DNA from 4 places in the Pectobacterium quasiaquaticum genome. Region 3 is predicted to be linked to each of the others. Evidence: predicted binding sites of a transcription regulator. Region 3 holds the regulator's gene; each other region holds the start of a gene.
The links. The regulator LexA, encoded in region 3, represses DNA repair genes until DNA is damaged. The targets are predictions, from matches to a motif close to TNCTGTATGTACATACAGNA.
Positions count from the first base shown of each region.

Region 1 (7,628 bases), 1.4 Mb from region 3:
AGAACGGTAAGAAGCTGCTGAATATCGGCAAAATGCAGGCCGGTCGTGGGTTCATCAAGAATATACAGCGTCTGTCCGGTTCCGCGTTTTGACAGCTCACGCGACAGTTTTACACGCTGCGCTTCCCCGCCGGACAGCGTAGTGGCCGACTGCCCAAGGCGAATGTAAGACAGACCGACGTCGATCAGCGTTTGCAGCTTCCGCGCCAGCGCCGGAATAGCATCAAAGAACTCTCGAGCCTCTTCGATGGTCATATCCAGCACTTCATGGATGCCTTTGCCTTTGTATTGAATTTCCAGCGTTTCGCGGTTATAGCGCTTGCCTTTGCACTGGTCGCACGGCACATAAACATCCGGCAGGAAGTGCATTTCGACCTTAATCACGCCGTCGCCCTGACAGGCTTCACAGCGTCCACCGCGCACGTTAAAGCTGAAACGGCCGGGGTTGTAACCACGGGTACGCGCTTCCGGCACGCCGGCAAACAGCTCACGAATCGGCGTGAAAATACCGGTATAGGTTGCCGGATTGGAGCGCGGCGTACGGCCAATCGGGCTTTGATCGATATCGATCACCTTATCGAAATGCTCCAGTCCCTGAATTTCACGGTGAGCGGCAGGTTCCGCCAGCGTCGCGCCGTTCAACTGACGCTGCGCCAGCGGGAATAACGTATCGTTGATGAGGGTGGATTTGCCCGATCCCGACACGCCAGTGATGCAGGTAAACAGTCCAACCGGCAGCGTCAACGTGACGTCTTTCAGGTTATTGCCCTTGGCGCCAATCAGCTTCAGCACTTTAGTGGGATCCGCAGGCACGCGCTGTTTCGGGATTTCGATCTTGCGTTTACCGCTAAGGAACTGCCCCGTCAGGGAATCCGGCACCGCCATGATCTCTTCCATCGTGCCTTCTGCGACAATCTGGCCGCCGTGCACGCCCGCACCGGGGCCGATATCAATCACATGGTCGGCAGCACGAATCGCATCTTCATCATGTTCCACCACAATGACGGTATTACCCAGATTACGCAGGTGAATCAGGGTTTCCAGCAGGCGCTCGTTGTCACGCTGATGCAGGCCGATAGAGGGTTCATCCAGCACGTACATGACGCCAACCAGCCCGGCACCAATCTGGCTCGCCAGACGAATACGCTGCGCCTCGCCGCCGGACAGCGTTTCTGCCGAACGAGAGAGCGATAAATAGTTCAGCCCGACGTTCACCAGAAACTTCAGCCGATCGCCAATCTCTTTCAGCACCTTCTCGGCGATTTGGGCGCGTTGCCCACTGAGCTTCATATTTTGGAAAAACGTCATCGCATGGCCGATGCTCATATCGGAAATCTGCGGCAATGTCGTCTGTTCAACGAACACGTTACGCGCTTCTTCACGCAGGCGCGTTCCGCCGCAGCTGGCACAGGAGCGGTTGCTGATGAATTTCGCCAGCTCTTCGCGCACCGCTGTGGATTCCGTCTCTTTATAGCGGCGCTCCATGTTGTGCAGCACGCCTTCAAACGGATGACGACGCACCGAGGTGTCGCCGCGATCGTTGATATATTTGAATTCGACGTTCTCTTTACCGGAGCCGTACAGAATCACTTTCTGCACCGCGGCACTCAGGCTTTCAAATGGGGCATCGACGTCAAATTTGTAATGCTCCGCCAGTGAGCGCAGCATCTGGAAATAGTAGAAGTTACGGCGATCCCAGCCGCGAATCGCACCACCCGCCAGCGACAGCTCGGCATTTTGCACCACGCGGGACGGATCGAAGAATTGCTGCACACCCAGACCATCACAGCTTGGGCACGCGCCCGCCGGATTGTTGAACGAGAACATACGCGGTTCCAGTTCGTGCATGCTGTAGCCACACACCGGACAGGCAAAGTTCGCCGAGAACAGCAGTTCAGGCTGCGTCGGATCGTCCATATCCGCGACCACCACGCTACCGCCGGACAGATCCAGCGCGGTTTCAAACGACTCTGCCAGCCGCTGCGCCAAATCTTCGCGCACTTTAAACCGGTCAACGACAACTTCGATGGTGTGCTTTTTCTGTAATTCTAGCTTCGGCGGATCGGACAGATCGCACACTTCGCCGTCGATACGGGCGCGGATATAGCCCTGCGAGGCCAGGTTTTCCAGCGTCTTGCTGTGTTCGCCTTTGCGATCTTTCACAATCGGTGCCAGCAGCATCAGGCGCTTGCCTTCCGGCTGCGCCAGCACGTTGTCCACCATCTGGCTGACCGTCTGCGCATCCAGAGGCACATCGTGATCGGGGCAGCGCGGTTCACCCACGCGAGCAAACAGCAAGCGCAGGTAGTCATGAATTTCGGTAATCGTCCCGACCGTGGAACGCGGGTTATGCGAGGTGGATTTCTGTTCGATAGAGATGGCGGGCGACAGCCCTTCTATATGATCGACGTCCGGTTTTTCCATCAGCGACAAAAACTGACGGGCATAGGCGGAGAGGGATTCCACATAGCGCCGCTGCCCTTCGGCATACAGCGTGTCAAACGCCAGCGATGACTTACCCGACCCCGACAAACCGGTGATTACGATCAGCTTGTCACGAGGGATTATCAGGTTGATATTCTTGAGATTATGGGTACGAGCACCACGAACTTCGATCTTATCCATTCACACACTTCCCGGAATAAAAACGGTTTGTCATCGCCTCTCGAAGAGAGAGAACCGGTACGAAACGAGCAATTATGGCACAAACAAGGCTGAATGAATATCCAGTATTAAACCCGTTTACCTTGCAAACGCTGCAAATTTTACTTTCATTTCTGAAGCCATTTCGCAGGTATGACAGAGAGTTTTCCACATGGTAAGATTGATCGTTTAGACTTAGAAAATAAATCTACCGATTCATCAGGAGACGAGCATGGCCAGCAGAGGCGTTAATAAAGTGATTCTTGTCGGGAATCTGGGTCAAGACCCAGAAGTCCGCTATATGCCGAATGGTGGTGCAGTTGCCAACATCACGCTGGCTACGTCGGAAAGCTGGCGTGACAAGCAAACCGGTGAGCAGAAAGAGAAGACCGAATGGCACCGTGTCGTGCTGTTCGGCAAACTGGCAGAAGTCGCGGGCGAATACCTGCGCAAAGGCTCTCAGGTTTACATCGAAGGCGCACTGCAAACCCGTAAATGGGCCGATCAGGCTGGCGTAGAGCGCTACACCACCGAAGTCGTCGTTAACGTCGGCGGCACCATGCAGATGCTGGGTGGACGCCAGGGCGGCGGCGCACCAGCAGGCGGTGGCAATGCAGGTGGCAGTCAGCAACAAGGCGGTTGGGGTCAACCTCAGCAGCCGCAGGGCGGCAACCAGTTCAGCGGCGGCGCGCAGTCTCAACAGCGTCCGGCCCAGAACTCATCTTCCTCACAAAATAATTCCCCAGCACAAAGCAACGAACCGCCAATGGATTTCGACGACGACATTCCGTTCTAATTTGCGTTAGTTAGAATAATTACTAATATATTTATTTAATGGCCTGAATATCCAGGCCATTTTGCATGGAAAGCTCGTAACACCATGAACAAAAATATTGACCATGTGCCAACACTGACACTACCGCTAATTCTGATTGAAAATAGCAATGGATATTCTTCGCAAACCCGAGAGAGGAAAAAAATTGATATTTCTGGTTTCCCTGAAGAAATTGGTGCCTACGTTATCCGATATCAACAGCATCCGATCCCTCGATTAATAGGAACCAGCCCTATATTAAAGATAGGTTGCACTACCGATAGTTTCAGAAAACGTTTCAAGAACTACAATCATCAATCAGATATGACCACTCCTGATGTTGATTTATATGAAAAACTTAGTCTAAGAACACAAAAAACGAATATCAGGATTATGTATTTTCTTTCCCACCATAAACATCAAGATGAGATTGTTATCGACTTTTATTTCTCCACACTTGATGAACCGAAATCATTAGAGTACAAACTTATCAAAAACTATATGGAATCACATGGTGAATTACCACCACTTAATTTTGGCATGAAATAATGTAATAACACCCATTACATTTTCTTTATTTAAAATTTATTCCGCCCGCTGCACAGGCTACCTGTACGACAATCCGCCGTATGGATAAACACCACATAGCCGTCCTCCATTCTGCGAAATAACCTGCCGCCATAAAGCCGTTTGCATTCATTTTCACTTGGCGCACCGGAGACCAAACGTGGGATATGACCATAACAGCCCGCTAACACTACGGCAAAACCCACGGCCTGTTCAGGCTCAGACCGTGGGAATTTAAACGAATTGGTCTGGTTATCTCTCAATAAGTGGAGGGGCATATCCATCTATTTGATTGCTATTTTATTCCGGTACATATCAGCCTGATTGCCAGCACTTATCCACGATAATATGAGAGTAAGATGATGAATAGAGACCAAGAAATTATTGTTAATTCCGTTGAGCCAGAAGATCACGAGCAGTGGCTGCCCTATTGGAAGCGTTATCAGGAATTCTATAAGGTGCAGCTTTCCGATGAGGTCACGGAAGTCACCTGGGATCGTTTTTTTAAAGCCGAGATTCCCGTGTATTGCGCCGTGGCGCGGGAAGGGTCGCACATTATTGGTTTCGTACACTTTGTTTTTCACGATTCAACATGGGGAGTAAACTCTTATTGTTATTTAGAGGATCTGTTTGTTACCCCCACCGCTCGCGGTAAAAACGTTGGCAAAAAACTGATTGAATACGTGAGAGAACAGGCACAGGAAAAAAGCTGCGATCGGCTGTATTGGCATACTCAGGAAACCAATAAAACCGCCCAGCGACTTTATGATTGGATCGCGGAAAAACCCGGTGTTATAGAATATAGAATGCCGCTTTAACTATCGTATTTATGCATAAAAAATAGTATTTATGCAGAAACTATAGTGCTTATGCGGGATGAAACTTCCCTGTAAATAACGCCCGCCTACCCTACCCGCCGCACCGATTCTCTGACCACCACCTGTCCGGCTAGCTCGGTGCGCTGGGCAATACCCAGCGCCTGTGCAGGCGTCATTTGCTGTGCCAGCAGTTGTAGCGCCGCGCGGGCGATGGTCTCAAACGGCAGATGCACCGTGGTGAGCGAAACGGGTAGCATGTCGAACGGCAGAATGTCGTCCATGCCCATGACGGAAATATCCTCCGGCACTCGTAGCCCATGCTGATACAGCGCGTCGATCACACCGATAGCCTGATTATCCGCGGCGCAGAAAATCGCGGTGACGCCCAGCCTGTCGGGGTTAGCCGTCAGCCAGCGCAGCAGTGCATCACGCGCGGTACGCGGATGGAAATCCGGCAGCGAGAGGATCAAATCCTCATCCACCGCAATGCCCGCCTGCATGAGCGCATCTCTATAGCCGCGCTCGCGCTGTTTGATCGTCATGCGCGACGTCCAGGTCAGATGCAGGATCCGCGTATGCCCTTGTTCGATCAGGTAACGCACGCCCGCCGCCGCCGCGTAGTGGTTGGCGGGCGTGACGCTGCTCAGGCGCATTGAGGGATCTTCACCGTTGATCAGCACCGCCGGAATCCCGCTTTCCGCAACGGCGTTCAGCAGCGTCGGGTGATCGTCATTCACAATCAGAATGCCGCTCTCTTTTCCGCCCTGAAGCTCACGCAACAACTGTTGTTCGTTAATGGTGTCGTGCTCCCCCAGAAACGGACGCAACTGGATATTACGTTGCAGGCAGAGCGTTTTTAGGGCGTTGATCAGCGTCAGCGACACCAGATTGTACTCACTCTCCAGCATCAGATTGCGCGGCGTCGCCAGCAGAATGTGGCGCAGCGGCTCCGTCTGCGCGATGGCCGCTTTGCCCACTTTATGCAGCGGATAACCCTGCTCGGTGGCAATCGCCATAATGTGCTGCCTGACTTTGGCGCTGATCGGTGCCGTCCCGTTCAGCGCACGGGAAACCGTGCTGATGGAAACCCCGGCGCGGTCGGCAATATCCTTGAGTGTCGCCATTATTTCATCCCCGTGTTGGCAATCCCCGTCGTGATGTATTTTTGCAGGAAGACGAACACCGCCGTCACCGGCAGAAGCGAGAGCATCGTCATCGCCAGTATATAGTGCCACTGCACCGAGAACTGCCCCTGAAACGCATTCAGCCCGATTTGTAGCGTAAAGTTCTCCTGGCTGGAGAGGACGATAAGCGGCCAGAGGAAATCATTCCAGCGCCAGATCACCGAGAAGATCGCCAGCACCGCCAGCGCGGGGGCGGTTAACGGCAGAATGATCTTCCAGTAAATACGGAACTCGCTGGCGGCATCGATACGCGCCGCTTCGATCAGCTCATCGGGGATCGTCAGCATGTATTGCCGCAGCAGGAATACGCCGGTCGGCGTCGCTACCGTAGGGATAATCACGCCCCACAGGTTATCGCCCATGTTCAGGCCAATCACCACTAGGAACGTCGGCACCATCACCACCGACAGCGGAATCATCATGGTGGAGAGAAACAGCGTCAGCACCGTACCGCGCCCGCGAAACTCGTATTTCGACAGTGCAAACGCCGCCATCGAACTGAGCAACAGGGTCAGCAGCGTCGCGATCACCGTCACGAATACGGTGTTCTTCAGGTAGGTGGCAAAGTGGAACTTCGTTATCGGCGTCGTGTAGTTCTCCGTCTCCAGATGCAAGGCCTTCATCGGCACCAGATCTTTCGTCGATACACGCACCACCTCACTGGGCGCAGTTGGGTTCACCATCTGCGCGATCAGGCCGATGCGCCTGACCAGCGCCATGGTTTTCGCTTCGCCGTCGTCCTGCTTAACCTGCCACAACTCCAGCGGTTTCGGGTACTCAGGCAACGTGATGGTATCCGCCGCCTGTGGCAGAAAACTGGGCGGAAAACGGTTGATCTCCGCAGGCGTTTTGAACGACGACATCGCCGCCCACATCACCGGAATCATCACCAGCAACGTACCTACCACCAGCCAGACCCAGCTCATGATATCCGTGATGTGAATGCGCCCCGGATGACGGGTACGGGTGAGAAATGCGATTATTTTCATCATGGCTCCCGTTATTTTTTCCCTTCCAGCCGACGCGTCAGCAGGAACTGCAACGCCGTCAGGATCATCAACACCACGCCCATCAACACCGAGGCAGCCGAAGCCAGCCCGTAGAGTGACGCGTTTGACGAAAAAGCCGTCTGGTAGATGTACTGCACGATAAAGCTGTTGGCCGTGCCGGGGCCGCCGCCGTTGGTGAGCACCCAGGCTTCATCGAAGATCTGCACGCTGTGGATGGTCAGCAGAATCACCACCACCAGAATGTTCGGTGCCAGCAGCGGCAGCGTCAGGCGATAGAAACCACGCCAGCGCGAGGTGCCGTCCACCGCCGCCGCTTCATAGATATCACGCGGGATCGCCTGCAATCCGGCCAGCAGGATCAGGGTATAAAACCCGACGTGAAACCAGACAGAAACAAACACCACCCAGAAACGCGATAGCGTCGGGTCGAGCAGGAAGGTAATCGGCTGCCCACCCAGCGATGACAGCACCAGATTCAGCAGGCCGTTGCGATTAAGGAACCATTGCCAGATCAGACCAACGACCACCGGCGACAACAGCACCGGATAGAAGAACATGGCGCGGAAAAAGCCACGGGCGATAATCTTGCGGTT
Region 1 covers NZ_CP065177.1:3,622,531-3,630,158, forward strand. The annotation lists gene uvrA (excinuclease ABC subunit UvrA) at 1-2,624, opposite strand, end outside; gene ssb1 (single-stranded DNA-binding protein SSB1) at 2,875-3,438, shown strand; gene IG609_RS16605 (hypothetical protein) at 3,523-4,005, shown strand; gene IG609_RS16610 (GNAT family N-acetyltransferase) at 4,383-4,841, shown strand; gene IG609_RS16615 (LacI family DNA-binding transcriptional regulator) at 4,928-5,965, opposite strand; gene IG609_RS16620 (carbohydrate ABC transporter permease) at 5,965-7,017, opposite strand; gene IG609_RS16625 (carbohydrate ABC transporter permease) at 7,026-7,628, opposite strand, start outside.
Region 1: uvrA (excinuclease ABC subunit UvrA) is a predicted target of LexA. The motif match lies at 2,712-2,731, and genes of this name have one in related genera.

Region 2 (7,628 bases), 1.2 Mb from region 3:
CATCCATTGCAGGATGATGCGTTGGTGTTGCCACATTTTCCTGTTTCGCGGCCTCAACAGGCGCTGACGCTGGCTGCATTGGCTGACTAAACGCCAACGGGTTGCGATCATCGTCGTCGTCCTCATCTTCACCAGCATGCATCGGCGGAAGCTCGGGTTCAGAACGGTAAGACGGCGGTGAATACGTGGACTCGCTGAACGTAGTCGGTTCAGGCTCGCGCTCATTCTCCGCGCTAAACGGCGAGAATGAAAAAGCGCTGTACGATGTAACAGGGTTTGGCTGAACAGGCTCGCTGACCGCCGCCGCCGGTGCTATCGGAGCAGGAATTTCCTCATCGCGCTGCAACACACTGTCGTCATAACGTGACTGCTGCTGTGCTGCGAAATCTCTGGCTAGCTGCGCTTGCAGAAGCGCGTCTTCATCGTCTTCCTGTAACGGGTATTCATCACCGTAACGCTGACGTTGCTGATCCAGATACGCTTGCTGCAATGCCGCTTCCTGCTGGGCGAGGTCATCCGGAGTCTCTTCCTGATACACGTCGTTCGCCAATTCCGTTTCTGCACTACCATTCTGCGCCTGCAGCCTTGCTTGTTCTTCAGCCAGCCGCTGCGACGGTAGTTTGATTCCATATGACGCCAGCTCGCGGCGAGTAGGAATACGTACTGGATTAGGACGCGGCAGTTCAGGCCCTACGCCGCGTTTAATCTGCGGATTATCATCGCCATCGGCACTGAACGCAGGCATAAACGTGCTGTTCGTATTGAAATCCGTATCGCGTGCCGGTTGTAGCGGCTCAGCAAAAGGTTGAATCACAGGTGCCGAGACAATCGGTGGTACAGCACTCTCTCCATAACTATTGCCATAAGATGCATACGCACTGCTATGGAGCTCAGGTGAGGTTGCAATCTCTGGCATTTCAGGGATTTCAAACGAATACAGCGGTGGATTTGGCAACGGCGTCGAATCACTCGGGGATGGAGTAACTGGCGGCACAATGCCAGACGATGAACCAGAGAATACTGATTCTGGTAATGCTGAATCAGACGCTGCCACATCAGACAATGTGGACCCTGCCACCGGCGTTTCAGCGGCGAGAGCCGGTTGTGTCACCGTCGGCGCGCTATCGGTTAACGGTGATGAGGCTTCTATATTATTGTCTGCTATCGTGTCGTTTGCCGCATCAGCCACGGAAGGCGCAGAAAATAGAACGTCATCGTCATCACGCTGTTGTGTTACGGCCTCACCCGACGCCTCATCGTGACGCAGATTAAGCGCATCGCGCTCATCCTCTTCACGATCGTGTTCTTCGCGGTAGTCCTCGTCGCGGCGTGAACGGTTTGACATAAACGTCAAACAACCCAAGACACCCGCGCCAATTTTTTCAGCGATCGTTAACCATGACCAGCCGGTAAACAGCGTTAACCCGGCCCCCCACACGCACAGCAGAATCAGCGTTGCGCCCATGCTGTTAAAACGTGGGATCATTGAGCTGCTCAACAGGCTTCCCAACACACCACCGGAAGCAAAATAGTAGAGATCGTCAATATTCAACGCAGCCAAACCACAAGAGGTCAGGATCAGCGCCAATGTCCCAATCAGGCGAAGTGAAAAGGTAAAGTAGTCAATAGTCTGGTTGTTATCACGCTGGCGGAAGGCGACCCAGCACAGAGATAACATAATCGGCGGAATAGCGTAGGCCAGCACACCAAAAATGAAGAACAGCGTATCCGCCAGCCATGCACCTGCTACACCACCAAGGTTGTGAATCGGTTCATGCCATGCAGTCTGTGACCAACTGGGGTCGGAGGGGCTGAAACTGAGTAGTGCGACACTAAGATAAACCGCAAAAAGTGCCACAACGATTAAAATCGCTTCAAGCAAACGACGTGTTCCACTGAGCTTTTTCAGGGTAACGTCTTTATCTTCTGTATATTCCTGGCTCAAGAGTCTCTCCAGGGGCCTGTAAGGTTTATGACAAAGCGCCGAGAAAACCCGGCGCTGGGACTGTATAAATTCACAGGAGTGTAGCTGAATTTATCGGGTTTTGCACCCACACGTTTATCGCGTCTTAATGACCAGACGGTTGCTTTGCTTCACTTCTTCCATCACCACATAGGTACGAGTGTCATTTACGCCCGGCAAACGCAGCAGCGTTTCACCCAGGAGCTTACGATAAGCGGACATGTCTGGCACACGCGTTTTCAACAGGTAGTCAAAATCACCGGAAACCAGATGACATTCCTGAATTTCTTCCAGTTTTTGCACCGCAGCATTGAACTGTTCAAATACATCAGGCGCGCCGCGGTTTAGCGTTATTTCAACAAAAACCAGCAGTGACGCATCCAGATAATGCGGGTTTAGCAGCGCTGTGTAGCCGTTAATGAAGCCCTGTCTTTCCAGACGACGTACACGTTCCAGACAAGGCGTTGGCGACAACCCAACACGTTTGGAAAGCTCGACATTGGAAATACGCCCATCTTTTTGCAATTCATTCAGGATGTTACGATCAATACGATCGAGATCTTTTCCTGGCCGTTTCTTAGTGTCTACCATTTATTATTGTCTCTCTTCACTTTTCCCTGCACCCGCTTTACCCCGATAGACCTCATGTATCAGAGCTACCCTTAAAGAAGACACGCTGCCTATTTTGTATATCAACAGTCATTAACTTCTCGTTATCGCCCCACGTATTGCTTACCCGCGAAGAAGACCATCACGTCATATCCGTGGCCCAAAGGTCTACCTGCGCAAAAACGAATAAAAAGCCGAGCTTTTAACTGTTCACATACAAAAAATTTCCTCTTACCCAGATGTTTTCGCAAATGCACAGCCGATTGTCAAAGCAAAACAACGAAAATCAGAAGAAACTGCCAGATTGGATAAGCCAGAGTCCTTCGTCAAGGTGACTTCAATCATTTTACTTATGAATGTGGCTGATTTTTCAGCGATTTGTCGTCGCCATCGCCATTAACGATTAAACAAATAGCCAGCAACTTTTCTGCATACTTTTTTTACTCTTGTAATTTCCTTACAATCATTCGCATTGTCCGTGGTAGAGACTGTTTGTAATAAGGAGACGTGTTTGTCGTAGAGACCGTCCATATAAACATTATCCGCCGTCATGAAATGAGGAAAGCATGGGTACCGTTAAACATCACAAGTTATTGATTCTGGGTTCAGGCCCGGCTGGCTACACTGCCGCAGTGTATGCTGCACGGGCGAATCTACAGCCAGTATTAATCACTGGCATGGAAAAAGGCGGTCAGTTGACGACCACGACCGAAGTAGAAAATTGGCCGGGTGATGCCGATGATTTAACTGGCCCGCTGTTAATGGAGCGTATGCATGCACACGCGACCAAATTCAATACTGAAGTGATCTTCGATCATATTGAACGTGTTGATTTACAGAACCGTCCCTTCCGTTTATTCGGTGATAGCGCCGAATACACCTGTGACGCGCTGATCATTGCCACGGGGGCATCGGCTCGTTATCTCGGTCTGCCGTCAGAAGAGGCCTTTAAAGGCAAAGGAGTTTCTGCCTGCGCAACCTGTGACGGGTTCTTCTACCGTAATCAGAAAGTCGCTGTAGTTGGCGGCGGGAATACCGCAGTAGAAGAAGCTTTGTATTTGTCTAACATCGCTGCGGAAGTGCATTTGATCCACCGTCGCGAGACGTTCCGTTCAGAGAAAATTCTGATCGACCGCCTGATGGACAAAGTCAAAAACGGCAACATCATCCTGCATACCAACCGTACGCTGGACGAAGTGCTGGGCGATGACATGGGTGTAACCGGTGTCCGTATCCGCGATACGCAAAGCGACGCAGCGGAAGAACTGGAGCTGGCTGGCGTGTTTATCGCTATCGGCCACAGCCCAAATACGGCCGTGTTCGGCGATCAACTGGAACTGGAAAACGGTTATATCAAAGTGCAGTCCGGTATTCACGGCAACGCGACACAGACCAGTATTCCTGGCGTCTTTGCCGCAGGCGACGTCATGGATCACATCTACCGTCAGGCCATTACCTCCGCAGGTACTGGCTGTATGGCGGCACTAGATGCTGAACGTTACCTTGACGGGCTGACAGTCAACAAGTAATACGCTGCTGATAACGGAGCGGCAATGGCCGTTCCGTTTTCTTCACTTTTGGTTTACTTTCCGCAACACAAAATTGATCGTCTCACCCATTTCCCCTCTCCTTTTCGTTTGCAGCGCGCCCCTGTCGCGGTAACATGACGTCATTCTGCGTGATAGAAGATAATTTTGTTAACTAACGGTTGCATGAGAGTTATTTTCTGTTAAGTCCATTTCTGCAATATAACGAACTGGTGCCTGATGAAAAAAACCAGACAGCAAGAACTGACCGCCTGGCTGAAACAGCAGAGTAAGCTGGCGCAACGTTGGCTCCGGATTTCACTCCTGCTTGGATTCCTGAGCGGTGCATTAATCGTGGCGCAAGCCTGGCTGTTAGCGGCACTGCTTCATGCCTTGATTATCGAGCATGCTACTCGCGAATCCCTGCTTTCCCCCTTCCTTCTGCTGATCGCCACATTTATTCTGCGCGCACTCAACAGCGTGTTACGCGAGCGTGTGGGTTTTCTTTGCGGACAGGCCGTTCGACAGCAAATTCGTAAGCTAGTACTGGACCGATTACAACAGCTTGGTCCTGCTTGGGTACAGGGCAAACCGGCTGGCAGTTGGGCAACGATGATTCTTGAGCAGGTTGATGATATGCAGGATTACTACGCCCGCTACCTGCCGCAGATGTATCTTGCCGCGCTGATTCCTCTGCTTATCTTAATCACGATCTTTCCGCTCAACTGGGCCGCAGGTCTGATTCTGTTTCTAACCGCTCCTCTCATCCCGCTTTTTATGGCGCTGGTTGGCATGGGCGCGGCAGATGCCAACCGACGTAATTTTCTGGCGCTGGCACGCCTGAGCGGACACTTCCTCGATCGCCTGCGCGGGATGGAGACTCTGCGTCTGTTCCATCGTGGCAAGGCTGAAATTGAAGAAATCCGTCATGCCTCCGAGGATTTTCGTAGCCGCACGATGGAAGTGCTGCGCATGGCGTTTCTCTCATCAGGCGTGCTAGAGTTTTTCGCCTCCATTTCAATCGCCGTTGTCGCCGTATATTTCGGTTTCTCTTATCTCGGGGAACTGGATTTTGGTCATTACGGCATGGGGGTGACGCTCTTCGCTGGCTTTCTCGTATTGATTCTGGCTCCAGAATTCTTTCAGCCTTTACGCGATTTGGGCACCTTCTATCATGCCAAAGCTCAGGCTATCGGGGCAGCAGAATCGTTGGTGACTTTTTTGTCAGAGGAAGGCGAAACGGTCGGCTTTGGCACACACGAGTTCAGCAGCGATAACGCCATTGCTATCCGGGCGGAAGATCTGGTTGTCCTCGCGCCGAATGGTACACCGCTGACCCAACCGTTGACGTTCGATATTCGTGCAGGTGAACGTATCGCGCTGGTCGGCCTCAGCGGAGCAGGAAAAAGCTCGCTGCTGAATGTGCTGCTGGGATTTCTGCCCTATCGCGGTTCACTCACCGTCAACGGTCAGGCATTGAACACGTTGACGCCTGAATCATGGCGCAAGCAGTTAAGCTGGGTCGGACAAAATCCCCACCTACCGGAACAGACGCTACGCAGCAATATTCTGCTGGGTAATCCGCAGGCCAGCCCTTTTGAATTGCAACAGGCGATTGAGCGTGCGCATGTACAGGAATTTTTACCGCACCTCCCGCTGGGTCTGGAAACGACAACCGGTGACGGTGCGGCACGCCTCTCCGTCGGACAGGCACAGCGCGTCGCCGTTGCCCGTGCGCTCATTCATCCTTGCAACTTACTGCTGCTGGATGAACCGTCAGCCAGTCTGGATGTCCATAGCGAGGCGCTCGTTATGACGGCGCTGAACGACGCTGCACGTTCACAGACCACGCTGCTGATCACGCATCAGCTCACCGAGATCGTCGAATATGACACGATCTGGGTCATGGAAGGCGGTCGGTTAGTTCAACAGGGTGATTATCAAACACTCCGAGCCGAAGCGGGTCCCTTCGCGACGCTACTGGCACAACGACAGGAGGCGCTGTAATGGCTCAGATGAAAACGATGCAGGTATTAAAACCATTTCTGGCACTTTATCGTCAGCACTTCTGGTATTTGAGTCTGGGCGTGATATTGGCCATTGCTACGTTGCTGGCCAGTATTGGTCTACTCGCCCTATCCGGCTGGTTTCTGGCGGGTGCCGCACTGGCGGGGATCGTCGGGCTGCTCACGTTTAACTATATGCTGCCCGCCGCTGGCGTGCGCGGCGCGGCTATCGCCCGTACTGCTGGGCGCTACGCGGAAAGAGTCGTCAGCCACGATGCCACCTTCCGCGTTTTGCTACGCTTACGTGTTTTCACCTTTTCTCGCATTCTGCCGCTCTCTCCGGGTGGGCTGGCACAATTTCGTCAGGCTGAACTGCTAAACCGGCTGGTGGCAGACGTGGATACGCTCGACCACCTCTATCTCCGCGTGATTTCACCCATCGTCAGCGCATTCGCCGTCATTCTTATCGTTTGCTACGGCCTGAGCTTCCTTGATGCCTCACTGGCTCTGACGCTCGGCGCCATTATGCTGGTACTGCTGCTGTGCCTGCCGATTGTCTTTTATCGGGCGGGGAACGGTATCGGGCAGGATTTGACCGCGCTGCGTGCACAATATCGCCTTCAGCTAACGACCTGGCTACAAGGTCAAGCGGAACTCACCGTCTTCGGCGCACTCAGTCGCGTCCGTCAACAGTTGGCTCTGGTGGAAATTAACTGGCTGCGCCGACAACATCAGCAGGCCAACCTTACCGGCCTGTCTCAGGCGGTGATGATTTTATGTAGCGGACTGACCGTTACCCTGATTCTATGGCTGGCAGCGGATGGGGTTGGTGATAACCCACAGCCCGGTGCGTTGATTGCGCTATTCGTGTTCGCCTCACTTGCGGCTTTCGAAGCGCTGGCCCCTGTCACGGTGGCCTTCCAGCATATGGGACAAGTGATTGCCTCCGCGGCTCGGGTCGATCAGATCATTCGCCAGCCCGTTGACACTACGTTCCCAGAACATGGGCCAGAAACTTCGTGTAAAGCGTCGCTAGACATCTCACATGTCGGTTTCACATACCCCAGTCAACCCCAGCCTGTGTTGCAAAATATTACGCTTTCCATTCGACCGGGCGAGCATCTGGCGCTGCTAGGACGTACCGGATGCGGGAAATCGACGCTATTGCACTTGCTGACTCGGGCATGGAATTGTGAATACGGAGACATTACGCTGAATGGACATCCTATTGCCGATTGGCGAGAAGACGATCTCCGCGCCATGATGAGCGTGGTGCCGCAGCGCGTACATATTTTCAGCGCAACGCTGCGTGATAACCTGCTGTTAGCAGCACCGACCACACGAGATGAAAAACTGACCGAGGTATTACAGCAGGTTGGGTTAGAAAAACTGCTAGAAAACGAAGGGCTGAATGCCTGGCTGGGAGAAGGCGGTCGACAGTTGTCAGGTGGGGAACAGCGTCGTATCGCGTTGGCACGTGCCTTATTGCACGATGCACCGCTCGTTCTATTGGATGAACCGACT
Region 2 covers NZ_CP065177.1:1,766,347-1,773,974, reverse strand. The annotation lists gene IG609_RS08220 (DNA translocase FtsK 4TM domain-containing protein) at 1-1,945, opposite strand, end outside; gene lrp (leucine-responsive transcriptional regulator Lrp) at 2,060-2,554, opposite strand; gene trxB (thioredoxin-disulfide reductase) at 3,139-4,101, shown strand; gene cydD (heme ABC transporter permease/ATP-binding protein CydD) at 4,339-6,105, shown strand; gene cydC (heme ABC transporter ATP-binding protein/permease CydC) at 6,105-7,628, shown strand, end outside.
Region 2: IG609_RS08220 (DNA translocase FtsK 4TM domain-containing protein) is a predicted target of LexA. The motif match lies at 2,004-2,023, and genes of this name have one in related genera.

Region 3 (7,628 bases):
GCTGATTCTGGCGTGGGTTTACCCGTTTATGAAACGGGTCAGCCATCTTCCTCAGTTTGTGCTGGGTGCGGCGTTTGGCTGGTCGATCCCGATGGCGTATGCCGCGGTGAGTGAAAGCCTGCCGGCGAGCTGCTGGATGATGTTTTTAGCGTATATTTGCTGGACTGTCGCCTACGATACCCAATATGCGATGGTGGATCGTGATGACGATCTGAAGATCGGCGTGAAATCCACCGCGATCCTATTTGGTCGTTTTGACAATATCATCATCGGGTTGCTGCAGTTTAGTATGCTGGCGTTGCTACTGGCTTTGGGCATCACCACCGGATTAGGAACGCCATACACTATTTCGCTGCTGGTGGCTGCGGGGATGTTTGTTTATCAGCAAATCCTGACCGCTGGGCGCGAGCGTGATGCCTGTTTCAAAGCCTTTCACAATAATAAATACGCAGGTATGGCAATATTTATTGGCGTGCTGTTTGGTCTGTAGCGCAAACCGTCAAAGACAAAAAGCAGCGATTTCTCGCTGCTTTTTTTATGGTGGAATGCTCAGAGATGTTTGTTATGCCAAACGCATTTACGGCTTTATGGCGGCGTGTTATCCGCCATTTTCCCGTTACTGTCTGGCTACGCCTGCTTTGTCTCTTCCACTTTTTCTACTGCCTGACTATTGGCTTCCATTTCAGCAGATGAGCTGGCGCTTTCGATAGTCAACCGAACTTCTGGGGTGATCAGATCACCGAGGATGCTGTAAATTTCCAGGATATCGCCTTGCGCTGTTTCCTTACTGTCGGTGATATACCCTTCCGTACGTAAGGTCGCGACCAGCGTTGAGAACACTGCTTTATCAAAGAATTCCGGCGCGTTGATGCCGTGCAAAACGGACAGACGCTGTGCCATGTTCCGGCTTTCTTTCTCCAGCGTTCCACGGTTAATTTCTGGATTCGCGCACAGTAAGGACAGCGTAATCGCATAACGTTGCAGCGTTTCACGCACGCCTGCTGACAGCAGTTGCAGCGTACGGATGCGTGGCGGATTGATAGCTAATTGACCGTCACGGCTACACAGCAGCTCTTGTCGAATCAGTTCGTTAGCCAACGTTTCCAGCACGCTTGGCAATTGTTCTTTGGAATAGTGCAGGAACAGCTCGGCTTGCAGCAGCGGATAGACCAGCGTGATCTGTCGCACGACATCGGCAAGCGTAATCCGGCGATGATGGATGACGATGCTGGCGATCAGTGACGGCAAGACCAAAAGATGCTGGATGTTATTGCGATAGTACGTCATCAGTACCGCCTGCTCGCGCGGCAGAATGATGATATCGCCAATGCTATCCTTCTCTACTTCAAATTTGTTCATGCCCAACGCGTGTTCCAGCAGTTCATCCGCTGTCTTTTTGGGCACCGTAATATCTTTGTGGTAAGGCACCTGACGTAGCAGTTGCAGATAGCAATCCAACTGCTCGTGCATTTGTTCGCGCGTGAGTGAACGCTGGCGCGAGGCTAATAAGGCCGTAGAGCACAGGTTCATCGCGTTTGCTGCCGCAGAATTGTTGATGCGCACCATGATATCCATAGAGATATCCTGCACCGTCGGCGTTAGCCAACTCGGACGCTGTGCTTCGATGGGATCGATCGCGTCACGCCATTGCGGAACATGCTGATTCAGATAGGTTGTCAGCGGGAGGGGTTCGCCGAAGTTCACATAACCCTGACCCAAATTACGCAGTTTGCGCAAACCTCGCACCATCTGCATAAAGCCTTCTTTTTCCTTCACCGCCCCGCGCAGCTCTTTCGCATAGGTGCCGACTTCCATTACATGCTCGTAGCCGACATAAATCGGTACCAGCGTGATGGGGCGCGTGCCGCCTCTGAGCATGGCCTGAATGGTCATGGCCAGCGTACCGGTTTTCGGCTCTAACAGACGGCCCGTGCGTGAACGTCCGCCTTCCATGAAGTATTCAACCGAATAACCTCGGGCAAACAGCTCACCCAGATATTCACGGAAAATCGTGGAATACAGCTTGTTGCCTTTGAAGGTACGGCGAATAAAGAACGCGCCAAGACGGCGGAAGATCGGCCCCGCTGGCCAGAAATTAAGGTTGATGCCAGCGGCGATGTGCGGCGGCACTAAGCCTTGATGGTACAGGACGTAGGACAGCAGCAGATAATCCATGTGGCTGCGGTGGCAGGGCACATAGACAATGCCGTGACCATCCTGCGCCAGTTGGCGAACGCGTTCGGCGTTATGGACGTTAATCCCTTGATAAAGACGGTTCCACGTCCAGCTTAATACGCGATCCGACAGACGCACGGCCTCATAGGAGAAGTCAGCAGCGATTTCTTCCATCAACGCAATTGCATTCTGCTGCGCTTTTTCAGTAGAAATCTTCTTACTGCGCGCCTCATCGTCTACGGCTTTCTTGATCGCTTTGGAATCCAGCAACTTGTTAAACAGTTCCTGACGCACTGGCAAGCGCGGCCCAACTGCCGCCAAGCGTTGGCGGGAGAAGTGCATACGTGCGACACGCGCCAGTTTGTGGGCTATGGTTTTGTCAGTACCATGCTCGGTCGCCATATAGCGTAGTGATACCGGGCTGGAGAAGCGGACAAAGCTGTCGCGGCCTAGCCACAGGACGGCGAAGAATTTCTCGATACCGTTGAGCAAGCGCAGGTGTGGTGCGGCCTGAGCGTGACCTTCCCGACCCGGAGAACGTCCAAACATCACAGAAACCGGCACCATCTGTACGTCTAAATCTGGATTGGCACGATGCAAATCCAGATAGTCGTGGAACAGCTTGACGGATTTCTGTTTGGGAACGTAATAGCGGAAGACGCGCGGCCCGTCATTGATAAAGACGTGGCTAGGCAGTTCGACGCCATCGAATTCGAACGGCTGCGAGGGATCGGGTAGCCCCAATGCCAGGCATTTCGCTCGTAGCGTCAAGAGATCCGCCTGAGAGTTATAAGGCAGAACATAGAGTATAGGACGTGAGGGATCTAACCCCAGCTCGACCACCGGATCTGCGGGAACAACTTTGCTCTTCACCAGCAGTTTCAGTGGGAGATTCAATAATTTATAGTAAATTTTACGCCAACCTGACATAACAACATGGAGCCTCTTGTTAGCAATGCGCCGCAAGGATACCAGAAACTGCGCCGGAGATCTGTGGTGATGAGACAACGTAAGCGCGTTAAAATGCGAATTATTTAGAGTCTAAAAATGGAGGATAAATGAATAAAGCAACGGGGATGACCCGGATTATTAAGGCGACCGGTTATTCCTTTAAGGGGCTGAAGCAGGCGTGGCAGCATGAGGCGGCATTTCGTCAGGAAACGATACTGACCCTTGTCGGCGTCATTATCGCGTGTTTACTACCGATTACGCTGGTCGAGAAATTGCTACTGATCGGGTCTGTGGTACTGATTATGCTGTTTGAGCTGGCCAATAGCGCCATTGAAGCCGTGGTCGATCGCATTGGTCTCGAGCACCACGAATTATCCGGTCGGGCGAAAGATATTGGCTCGGCGGCTGTCTTTGTTGCCATCTTGTTAGCTGCTGTCGTGTGGGGCTGCATCCTCTGGCAACATTTTGCCTGACGGCACGCATAAATGAGTAAAAGTCAGGGGCTTTGCCGATATCTTCATTTCCAATTGTGGCTTACCTGTATATACTCACAGCAAAACTGTATAAACAACCAGGGGGCGGAATGAAAGTATTAACAGCAAGGCAGCAGCAGGTTTATGACCTGATCCGCGATCATATTGCGCAAACCGGAATGCCGCCAACGCGTGCGGAAATTGCTCAACAACTGGGGTTTCGCTCTCCTAATGCGGCTGAAGAACATCTGAAAGCGCTGGCGCGTAAAGGTGTGATTGAAATTGTTTCGGGCGCGTCTCGTGGTATTCGTCTATTGATGGAAGAAGAGACGGGTATTCCTCTGGTTGGTCGCGTGGCCGCAGGTGAACCGCTGCTGGCACAGGAACATATCGAATGCCGCTATCAGGTTGATCCTGCGATGTTCAAACCCAGCGCTGACTTTTTGCTGCGGGTGAGCGGCATGTCGATGAAAAATATCGGTATTATGGATGGCGATTTACTGGCTGTGCATAAAACAGAAGATGTGCGCAACGGCCAGATTGTCGTCGCGCGTATTGACGATGAAGTGACGGTGAAGCGCTTGAAAAAGCAGGGCAATACGGTACACCTCCTCGCTGAAAATGAAGAGTTTGCCCCGATTGTTGTCGATCTACGTCAGCAAAGCTTTTCGATAGAAGGCTTGGCGGTTGGCGTGATTCGTAACAGCGACTGGAGCTAACCGTTCCACAGTAATAGGAGATGCCCGAGTTTTTTCTGAATTCGTTCGTGCTTCTCAAAGAAAACGATAGCTTTTGGGCTATCGTTTTCTTTGTATACAACGTCCTGTCACGAAGGAGATTCCATCAATGGATACTATCGTTTTTTAATCGGAACGGTATGGTCGTGATCGCAATGGTCCGTCTGTTTGCATAATGCGACTTCCTGGCAGCTTCCGCACAACCCATGCGCTTCCACTACGCTATGACGCAGCGTAAATCCCGACTGCTGTGCCAGACTACGCAGCGTTTCTTCCACACCTTCGGTTTGACGTTCCGTGACTTGCCCACAGCGGTCGCAGATGAAAAGGGCAGATGTATGGCTGTGGTCTTCGATATGGTGACACAGCACGTAGCTGTTGTTTGATTCGACGCGATGAATGAAGCCTTGTTCCAGCAGAAAATCCAGCGCGCGATAGACAGTCGGCGGTTTCGCCTGAGGTTCGGAAACGCGCAGCAGATCCAGCAGGTCATAAGCGCTGATAGCACCCGACTGCTGTGCCATAAGGCGTAAAACCTCTAACCGCTGTGGCGTGAGACGCACAGCGCGCTGCTGACAAATCTGTTCAGCCTGGGCAAGAAGTTTGTCCTGTTGGGTTGAATCCATTGTCATATCACCCTGACGCATTGAGGAACAAGACGGATATCTTACCACGACTGAATAAAAACGCCGAACTGGCGGCGTTTTCCTGCGAAAACCACTTCCTGTAAAAACAACTCTCTGCAAAAAACAACGGACAGAAGCGCTACACGACCAGATCGATGAGCAGCGCCCGCAAAGGCGACTCTGCCTGTAGCGTCAACGCCGTTTCTTCCTTAATGAAGGCTCCGTCGCCGCAGTGCAGTGTTTCACTGTTCTGGCTGCCTTTTACCGCCATTGAACCGTGAATCAGTTGGAGATACGCCTGATTTCCCTGTAGCGCGATTGTGCTTTGCTCATTCTGCTGGAGATCGACATGATGAACCCAAACCTGCTGGCGCAGTTGCAGGCTATTGTGCTCACCTTCCGGTGAGGCAAGCAGCGTATAATTTACTGAACTCAGCCCCATGCGCTGCAACGGGCTGTTTTCTCGCGTTTGGCAAGCATTCAGCCATAATTGCAGCCGCGTCAGCGGTTTGTTGGCGTTGATATTATGTTCGCTATAGCTGACATTCGGCTGCGTGGCGAGCAGCAGCACATCTCCGGCTTTGGCCTGAATGTGGCAGCCGTTGCTGTCGCGGTATTCCGCTTCGCCCTGAAGAATAATATTCAGAATATCAACCCGTGGATAGGTTCGCGGCTGAAATGATGCCCCTGGAGCCAATACTTCCTGATTGAGCACGCGCAGAGACGCGTAGCCCAGCAGCTGTGGGTCAAAATAGTGACCAAAAGAAAAGGTATAGCGCGCCTGCAACCAGCCATAGTCGGCCTGGCCGCATTGACCTGCTGCTCTTCGTGTGATCATAATTTTTATCCCCCAGAGAATTATTTATTGAACTGATAGTAATTGTGTGGACGTTGGATTGTTAGCTAGTTAATCTGGTGGGTATATTCAAAATTCCTGAATGAGTACGAAGATGGCGAGAGAACGAGCACTGACGCTGGAAGCGTTGAGGGTGATGGATGCGATCGATCGTCGTGGCAGCTTTGCCGCTGCAGCAGACGAACTGGGTAGGGTGCCTTCTGCGCTGAGCTATACCATGCAGAAACTGGAAGAAGAGTTAGATGTAGTGTTGTTCGATCGTTCTGGACATCGTACTAAATTCACGAATGTTGGGCGGATGCTGCTGGAACGTGGTCGTATCCTGTTGGAGGCCGCGGATAAGCTCACGACGGACGCAGAGGCGCTGTCACGCGGTTGGGAAACGCACCTGACGATTGTGACGGAGGCGCTGATCCCGACTCAGCGAATTTTCCCATTAATCGATAAACTGGCACTTAAAGCCAATACGCAGGTATCGATTCTGACGGAAGTGCTGGCTGGGGCATGGGAGCGTCTTGAGCAAGGGCGCGCCGATATTGTGATTGCGCCGGACATGCATTTTCGTGCGTCTTCTGAAATGAATACCCGCAAGCTGTACACAATGAATAACGTTTATGTCGCCAGCCCAGATCATCCGATTCATCAGGAGCCTGAACCGCTCTCGGATGCAACCCGAGTGAAATACCGTGGGATTGCGATGGCGGATACCGCGCGTGAACGCCCGGTACTGACCGTGCAGTTGTTGGATAAACAACAACGTCTGACGGTGAGTTCGCTGGATGATAAACGGCGTGCGCTGTTGGCGGGATTGGGCGTCGCGACCATGCCGTATCAGATGATTGCGCAAGATATTGCCGAAGGGCGTTTGCTGGTGATTGGACCGGAGCATCAGATGGAAAGCCAGATTATTATGGCGTGGCGGCGAGACAGCATGGGCGAGGCGAAATCTTGGTTCCTGCGTGAGATTCCGAAACTATTGAACCAACCTTAAATTCCGCGCATTTTGCGGCAAGGTGTTCTCCACACCTTGCCGCACTATTTCACTCCTGCTTAGCGAAAATCGGCCAAAACCTAGTATAAATCGACAAACGTCTTATCACGCTCGTGGGGCTGGTTCAGATCTTGCTCTGGACCCAGCGAAATCACGCCATGCGGATTAATCGTGCCGTGGCTACGGTAGTAGTGGTGACGAATATGCGCCATATCGACGGTATCGGCGATGCCGGGCATTTGATAAATATCACGCAGAAAACCGAACAGGTTGGGATAATCGCTCAGGCGATATTTATCGCATTTAAAATGCGTGTGATAGACCGGATCGAAACGGATCAACGTCGTCCACAGCCGCAGGTCGGCTTCGGTTAACTGCTCACCTGTCAGATAGCGTTGTTTTGCCAAAATGCGTTCCAGATCGGAGAGCGCAGCAAAAACGGTTGTGGCGGATTCATCATAGGCTGACTGGCTTGTCGCAAAACCGGCTTTGTAAACACCGTTGTTGACTTTGTCGTAAATCCAGCCGTTCAATTCGTCAATCTGAGCACGTAGCGCTTCTGGGTAATAATCTCCCGCCGTTGCCCCTACGCCATCAAAAGCGCTGTTCAGCATGCGGATGATATCGGCGGATTCGTTACTGACAATGGTGTGCTGCTCGGTATCCCACAGGACAGGCACGGTCACCCGACCGCTGTAGTCTGGCATAGCGTGCAGGTAGAGCTGGTAGAGGAATTCGTGCTGATAGAGTGAGTCACCCGTCGCGGCTTCAAAATCGGTACCGAACGTCCAGCCATGATCGAGCATGAGTGGATTAACC
Region 3 covers NZ_CP065177.1:567,526-575,153, forward strand. The annotation lists gene ubiA (4-hydroxybenzoate octaprenyltransferase) at 1-490, shown strand, start outside; gene plsB (glycerol-3-phosphate 1-O-acyltransferase PlsB) at 628-3,105, opposite strand; gene IG609_RS02675 (diacylglycerol kinase) at 3,234-3,599, shown strand; gene lexA (transcriptional repressor LexA) at 3,710-4,318, shown strand; gene zur (zinc uptake transcriptional repressor Zur) at 4,453-4,962, opposite strand; gene IG609_RS02690 (pirin family protein) at 5,102-5,800, opposite strand; gene IG609_RS02695 (LysR family transcriptional regulator) at 5,913-6,809, shown strand; gene IG609_RS02700 (glutathione S-transferase family protein) at 6,890-7,628, opposite strand, start outside.

Region 4 (7,628 bases), 2.2 Mb from region 3:
CAGACTGTCCACGCTGACATTCAGCGCCGTTAGCCCTGCATCGCGCCACTGTGCGACATCCCGCGCAAGCCGATAGCCGTTGGTGGTTACCGCCAGCGTGCGGATAGCTGGATTTTCACGGATTGCCGCAATGATATCGACAAAGTCACGGCGCAAAGACGGTTCACCACCGGTGAGACGGACTTTTTCCGTCCCTAATTCGGCAAAGGCGCGGCTGACGCGACGAATTTCATCGAGTGATAAAAAGCGATGTGGAGTAGTGCCATTGGCCTGATAACCATCCGGCAGACAGTAGGTACAGCGAAAATTGCAGACGTCTGTGATAGACAGACGCAAATAGTAGAACTTGCGCGCAAACGCATCAGTCAGTTGACTCACCATAAACACCTTTCCAAATACGGGAGATGCAGGCATTTCTGCCTCGCACCCTGGTGACCGCGAAGGCCACGGCCAGGGCACCGTATCACACGCACTACGCGCATCACTTAGGCACCAAGGCTAGGAGTTTGATTCCACTCAGTTATCCGTTAAACAGCCGCGAGATAACTAGTCAAGAATCGTGATTTCATTAAGCAGTCTACTGCGAAAAAGCACAGTCAACCACTCTCAAAATCGATATATAAATAAACATATAGCGAATTTTCAATATCTTATGGTGTACAGCATACGGAAAAATACGCGGCAGAAATTGTCTCAGGTCATGCCTGCGTGAGGATTTTTCGCGTTTTAAGGTGAAATCAGCTACCTTAGCGACAATTCTTATACCCTAAATAATTCAAGTTTCAGGAAGGCGGCAAGAGAAGGCATCCCGATGAGCTTACTCAGGTAAGTGATTCGGGTGACTGAACGCAGCCAACGCACATGCAACTTGAAGTATGACGGATATACACGTTATTCATATTCCTCTGGCTTATTCATAAGGTTTTCTATGCGCAATCGCACGTTGGCCGACCTCGACAGGGTTGTCGCACTCGGAGGTGGACACGGTTTAGGTCGTGTGATGTCTTCGCTCTCTTCCCTGGGTTCACGGCTAACCGGCATTGTCACGACGACAGATAACGGCGGCTCGACTGGCCGCATCCGTCGTTCTGAAGGCGGTATTGCCTGGGGTGATACCCGCAACTGCCTGAATCAACTCATTACGACGCCCAGCGTGGCATCCGCAATGTTTGAATATCGGTTTAACGGTAACGGGGAACTTGCCGGACACAATCTGGGTAATCTGATGCTAAAAGCGCTCGACCACCTGAGCGTGCGACCGCTGGAAGCCATTAACCTGATTCGCAACCTGCTCAAAGTCGACGCCTTTTTAATTCCGATGTCCGAACATCCTGTCGATTTGATGGCAATTGATGAACAGGGCAACCCCGTTTATGGTGAAGTCGAGATCGATCAGTTGGCAGCCTTACCACAGGATTTGATGCTGTACCCGACGGTGCAGGCCACGCGCGAGGCGATTGATGCCATCGCAAAGGCTGACCTGATTTTGATTGGTCCCGGCAGCTTTCTGACCAGCCTGATGCCGCTGTTGCTGCTGGAAGATCTGACACAGGCACTCCGCCGCACGCCCGCTCCCATGGTGTACATCGGTAATCTGGGCAATGAGCAGAGCAACCCCGCAGCCCGCCTGACGCTGGTGGAGAAACTATCTTGGATTGAACACAAGGTAGGGAAACCCGTGGTTGATGCCGCGATTGTTGGTCCCAAAGTCGATATCAGCCAGATTGGCGGCCGACTGGTCGTGCAGCAAGCGCTGGCCGCAGAAGATGTTCCTCACCATCACGACCGTGAGTTACTGCGCCAGGCCATCGATCGTGCGCTACAGCTGTTGGGCTCTCAACCCCGTAGCCACGGCGTATAAGTCACGCCAATCAGAATGCCTTCGGGACTCAGGAAACGCGTAACCTGCTGTCCCCAAGGCTCAAGACGTTTTTCCACCAGCAACACATAGCCTTGCGCTTTCAGCGTACTGGTCGCTTCCACCATGTCAGCCACTTCGAACTCCAGCCAGCTTTGCGGTTCAGGCAGATCCGTAGGCCAACTTCCGTGCCCGAAACAGGACTCGCTAGCCTGTGACAGCGGCCACAACGCGAAATGCTTCACGCCCTCCATCTCATCACTCACCAGATAGTCGCTCCCTTCCGCAACGGGCTTCAGCGGCAACTTCAGCGTATCAACATAGAGCGCATGGCTGGCAGAAAGTGATTTCACGATCGGTCCGAAACCCGCCACAAACAGCACTTCTACACCCGGTATAGTCTGATCCATCATTGATCCTCAGTGAGCGCTTGCATCGTTAAGATACAGCGATAAATTGTGCGCGCAGAGCTTGTACTTCATCGCGTAGCGCGGCCGCCTCTTCAAATTCAAGGTTCTGCGCGTGCGTCAACATCTTGCTTTCCAACTCGCGGATTTTCAGCTCCAGCGCCTTCGGCGTCATCAGTTCATAACGTGCTGCTGGCTCTGCTGCTTTACGATTGCCGCGCCCTTTGCCCTTGTTCGCCGACTGGCCCAATTGCAGGATATCGGAAATCTTCTTATTGATTCCCTGCGGCACAATGCCGTGCTCGGTGTTGTAGGCTTCCTGCTTCTCGCGGCGACGCTCCGTTTCACCCATCGCTTTCGCCATTGACGCCGTAATCCTGTCGCCGTAAAGAATGGCTTTGCCGCGCAAGTTACGTGCCGCACGGCCAATTGTCTGGATCAGGGAACGTTCAGAGCGCAGGAAGCCCTCTTTATCGGCATCCAGAATCGCCACCAGCGACACTTCAGGCATATCCAGCCCTTCACGCAGCAGGTTGATACCCACCAGCACGTCGAACTCGCCAAGGCGCAAATCACGGATAATTTCCACACGCTCGACGGTATCGATATCCGAGTGCAGATAACGAACCCGCTCGCCGTGCTCTTCCAGATACTCCGTCAGGTCTTCCGCCATTCGCTTGGTCAGCGTGGTGACAAGTACCCGTTCGTTAATCGCGGCACGCAGACGAATTTCGGAAAGCAGATCGTCCACCTGTGTTGCGACAGGCCGCACTTCGATGATGGGATCGAGCAATCCGGTGGGACGCACCACCTGATCAATCACTTCACCGCCCGATTTTTCCAATTCATAGTTACCCGGCGTCGCAGACACGTAAATCGTCTGCGGAGCCAGCGCTTCAAATTCTTCAAATTTCATCGGTCGGTTATCCAGCGCCGAAGGCAGCCGGAAACCGTATTCAACCAGCGTCTCTTTACGCGCGCGGTCACCGCGATACATACCGCCGATCTGAGGAACGGTGACGTGGGATTCATCGATGACCAGCAGCCCGTCCGCAGGCAGATAGTCAAACAGCGTCGGCGGCGGCTCGCCGGGACCGCGACCAGAAAGGTAGCGCGAGTAGTTTTCGATACCGGAGCAGTAACCCAGTTCGTTCATCATCTCCAGATCAAACTGCGTGCGCTGACTCAGCCGCTGCTCTTCCACCAGTTTGTCATTGGCCAGCAGCACCTTTTTACGGTCGGCCAGTTCAACCTTGATGTCTTCCATCGCCTGCAAAATACGCTCACGCGGTGTAACGTAGTGCGTTTTCGGATAGATGGTATAGCGCGGCACCGTCTGGAGGACGTGCCCCGTCAGCGGGTCAAACAGCGACAACCGCTCTACTTCTTCATCGAACAGTTCAACCCGCAGCGCGATTTCGTCAGATTCCGCAGGGAAAATATCGATCACCTCACCACGCACGCGGAACGTACCACGCTGAAACGCCTGATCGTTGCGGGCATACTGTAATTCAGCCAGGCGTCGCAAAATAGCACGCTGGTCAATCAGCATGCCCTGCGTCAGGTGCAGCATCATTTTCAGATAGAGATCGGGATCGCCCAGACCGTAGATCGCGGATACCGAAGCCACGACGATCACATCGCGCCGCTCCAGCAGCGCTTTTGTTGCAGAAAGACGCATCTGTTCGATATGTTCGTTAACCGACGCGTCTTTTTCGATGAAGGTATCCGAGCTTGGAACGTAGGCCTCTGGCTGATAATAGTCATAGTACGAGACAAAGTACTCGACGGCATTGTCAGGAAAGAATTCTTTCATTTCGCCATACAACTGGGCTGCCAACGTTTTATTGGGTGCTAGCATCATTGTCGGGCGATTGAGGTCGGCAATCACATTGGCGATCGTGAACGTCTTACCTGAACCTGTTACCCCGAGCAGCGTTTGGTGCGCTAACCCGTCTTCCAGGCCCTCTTTTAAACGACGAATGGCCTCAGGCTGATCGCCTGCCGGTTTAAAGTCGGAATTAAGTGTAAATACTTTACTCATCGTTAAGCACGCTACTTATCGTTATTACCCATCGCGCAATGCGACGTTCGTGGGTGGATGCTCGGAACGTTATTCTGAATGCCAATGACGAAATTCGCCACCGCAATAATACTGGATATAAAAACAGCATCAAGGAAATTATCGCTGGATTGGACGATTAATCAACCAATGAATTGCTAACACATCTGTTTGCAATCTACCAGATAAAATCATCATGATTTATCCCCAAAGTTGGTAAAAATGTAACATACGGAGATGACCGATGACGTTAATTTATGCAACTACGCATTATTGATGTTCAAGACGCTTGATTTTACTTAAGTGAATGATAATAAATAGATTAAAAAAACCGTGGAGAATAGCGTCAACCTGGCGGCAATCCGCGCCAGCTCTCGGTTAGGCCGTGTTGTCTATCCATAATTCACATAGTTATCCACAGAAATGGTGGATAACTCCCACAACCCCGCATCAGCACTGAGTTAGAGAAATACCCGCTTCATTCGTGATTCCCCCTGATATGGATTTTCTTCACACTCTTTCTGTGATTTATCGCATAAGGATTAGACGGAAAAAGACTAAAAACAGCCGAGGGAAAAAATGCCACAAGTCAGGCACAGCGGGGGATTAGAGAAAAATTCAAGAAGGTTTTATCTATTGATAAAGATAAAAAATTAGATTTTACCCACATTAAACAGATACTGGTAAAAAACAACAAAAACCGGTGCTTGATTAAATGCAGGCGAAGGTTTGCTAAAATGATTACTCCGCTAATAATGTAATATCAATGTACTGCCCCAAATTATGCTGCTGAAGATCCGATACATAAGGAATTTCACCCAGCATCGGCGCGGGCAGGCGTTGTTGCAGCGTGTGCAGATACGGCTGGTGCCATTTTCCGGGTGGCGTGATGTCATTCGCAATCCAGCCGCCAAGGCGCAGGCCCGCGTGTTGAATGGCGTGGGCCGTTAACATCGCGTGGTTGATACAACCCAGCTTGATGCCGACCACCAAAATCACGGGAAGCTGTTCCTGTACCACCCAGTCAGCAAACGTATCCTGCTCTGACAGCGGCGTAAACCACCCGCCAGCGCCTTCGACCAGCAGCCAATCCGCCTGTGTTTCTAATGCCCGTAGGCCTGCGGACAACGCTGGGAGATGGATAGGCCGCTGCTCCACCGTACTGATAATATGCGGTGACGTCGGCTCCATAAACGCCAGTGGGTTCACCGCCTGATACTCTAGCCGGACGCTGCTATTGGCCTGAAGCGCCAGCGCATCGCTGTTGCGAATGCCGTCGACCGTCATTTCACAACCGGACGCCACGGGTTTATAGCCTACGGTACGGTATCCTGCCTGATTCGCTGCCTGAAGCAGCGCCGTACTCGCGACCGTTTTCCCAACTTCGGTATCCGTGCCCGTCACAAACCAGCGCTCAATCACGATAAATCACTCCATAAACCAGTTGATAGCTAAGCGGGTAGCCGCCTTGTTCTTGCGGATAATGGGCAGACAATGCCGCCAGACGCGCCCGGCTCAATAGCCCCGGCGTACGCCCGTCGTGCAACCAGGTCGCACCAATCCCCTTCAGCGATTTCATCAACGCCAATACATCAGGGAAAAAGCAGACCTCACGTTCTTGAACCAAGTGATGGCGATAAGGCTGACAGGCTGCTTCGATAGCGGAGAGCGACAGAAAGCGATTCGTCCGCTGCGTGCCGTCCAGACGCTGCCACGCCTGCGACAATTCACTTAAGGAACCGTCCGCCAGCGTCGCAAACGCCATCACGCCCCCCGGCCGCGTAACCCGATACAGCTCGGCCAGCGCACGCGGTAACGAGTCGCACCACTGCACAGCCAGATTGCTGTAGCTGATATCCACACAGCAATCCGCCAGCGGCAGGTTTTCGATATCGCCTTCCAGATAACGATCGGCAACGTGCTGCTCACGGGCATGCGCCAGCATGTCCACCGACAAATCCAGCGCAGTCACATTCTTACCAGCCTGACGCCAGTGGCGGCTAAAATGCCCGGTTCCGCAGCCCGCATCCAATACCTGTAAACCGCTGTGCGACGGCATCAGCGCCAGCAGGCGTTCTCCGCTGGTGCGTTGCAGTTCGGCAAAGCGGTCATAGCACCCTGCTGCTCGCCCAAACGCCTGCGCAATCGCCTGCTTGTTATAGTTTTCTGTCAGCATGGTGTAATACCGTAAGCAAGCGACTGATATCTTCCGGCTGGTGTTCCGCCGTCAACGTAATGCGCAGACGTGCGCTGCCAACAGGCACCGTTGGTGGCCGCATCGCACTGACCCACACGCCCAGTTCACGCAGATGGCTCATCAGTGCCATTGCCCGCACATTCTCACCAACAATCAGCGGCTGAATCGCGCTCTGTGAATCCATCAATTGATAGGACGAGTTGGAAAAGCCCGCGCGGAACTGGGCGATGTTGCGTCGTAACGCATCGCGCCGCGCGTCGCCCTGACGGACACAGTTGACCGCCGCGCTCAGCGCACAGGCCTGTGCGGCAGGCATCGAGGTGCTGTAAATCAGATGACGGGCGAATTGCAGGAAATACTCGGCCAGCGGTTCGGCGCACAGGACCGCCGCGCCGCTCACCCCAAACGCCTTGCCGAACGTGACAATCAGCAGTTCGGGTTTAACGCCCTGTTGCCAACAACTCCCTCGACCTTCATCACCCAGTACGCCAATCCCGTGCGCATCGTCCACCATCAGCCAGGCATCGTGCGCTCGGCACTGAGCCTGGAGCGCCGACAGCGGTGCGGTATCGCCATCCATGCTGAAAACGCCTTCGGTCACCACCAGCGTCTGACCGTCCGTTGGTTTTTCCAGCAGCACTTGCAGGCTATCGACCTGATTGTGTTTAAAACGGCGCAGCGTCGCGGGTGACTGTGCGGCCGCTTCCAGCAGTGAAGCATGGCTGAGTTTATCGGCAAAAATACGGTCTTCTGACTGTGCCAACGCGGCCACCACCGCCTGATTCGCGGCATAGCCGGAAATAAACAGCAGCGCACGCGGGTAGCCCAGCCAGTCGGCAAGCTGACTTTCCAACGCGGCATGGGCATCGGTATACCCCGCCACATGCCCAGAACCGCCGCTGCCAATACCGTATTGCTCAGCGCCCTGCTGCCAGGCGCGTACAATCTCCGGGTGGTGACTCAGCCCCAGATAGTCGTTGCTGGAAAAATTCAGGTAGCAGCGGTCGCCCTGCATCAGCCAGCGTCCGCTACCGCCTTGATTCACCCGCCGTATACGATAGGCATCATCGCGCTGGCGTTGTACCAGCGCGGCGTCAATGCGTT
Region 4 covers NZ_CP065177.1:2,772,222-2,779,849, forward strand. The annotation lists gene moaA (GTP 3',8-cyclase MoaA) at 1-381, opposite strand, end outside; molybdenum cofactor riboswitch at 369-517, opposite strand; gene yvcK (uridine diphosphate-N-acetylglucosamine-binding protein YvcK) at 929-1,861, shown strand; gene IG609_RS12745 (VOC family protein) at 1,837-2,268, opposite strand; gene uvrB (excinuclease ABC subunit UvrB) at 2,297-4,309, opposite strand; gene bioD (dethiobiotin synthase) at 5,069-5,749, opposite strand; gene bioC (malonyl-ACP O-methyltransferase BioC) at 5,742-6,503, opposite strand; gene bioF (8-amino-7-oxononanoate synthase) at 6,484-7,628, opposite strand, start outside.
Region 4: uvrB (excinuclease ABC subunit UvrB) is a predicted target of LexA. The motif match lies at 4,419-4,438, and genes of this name have one in related genera.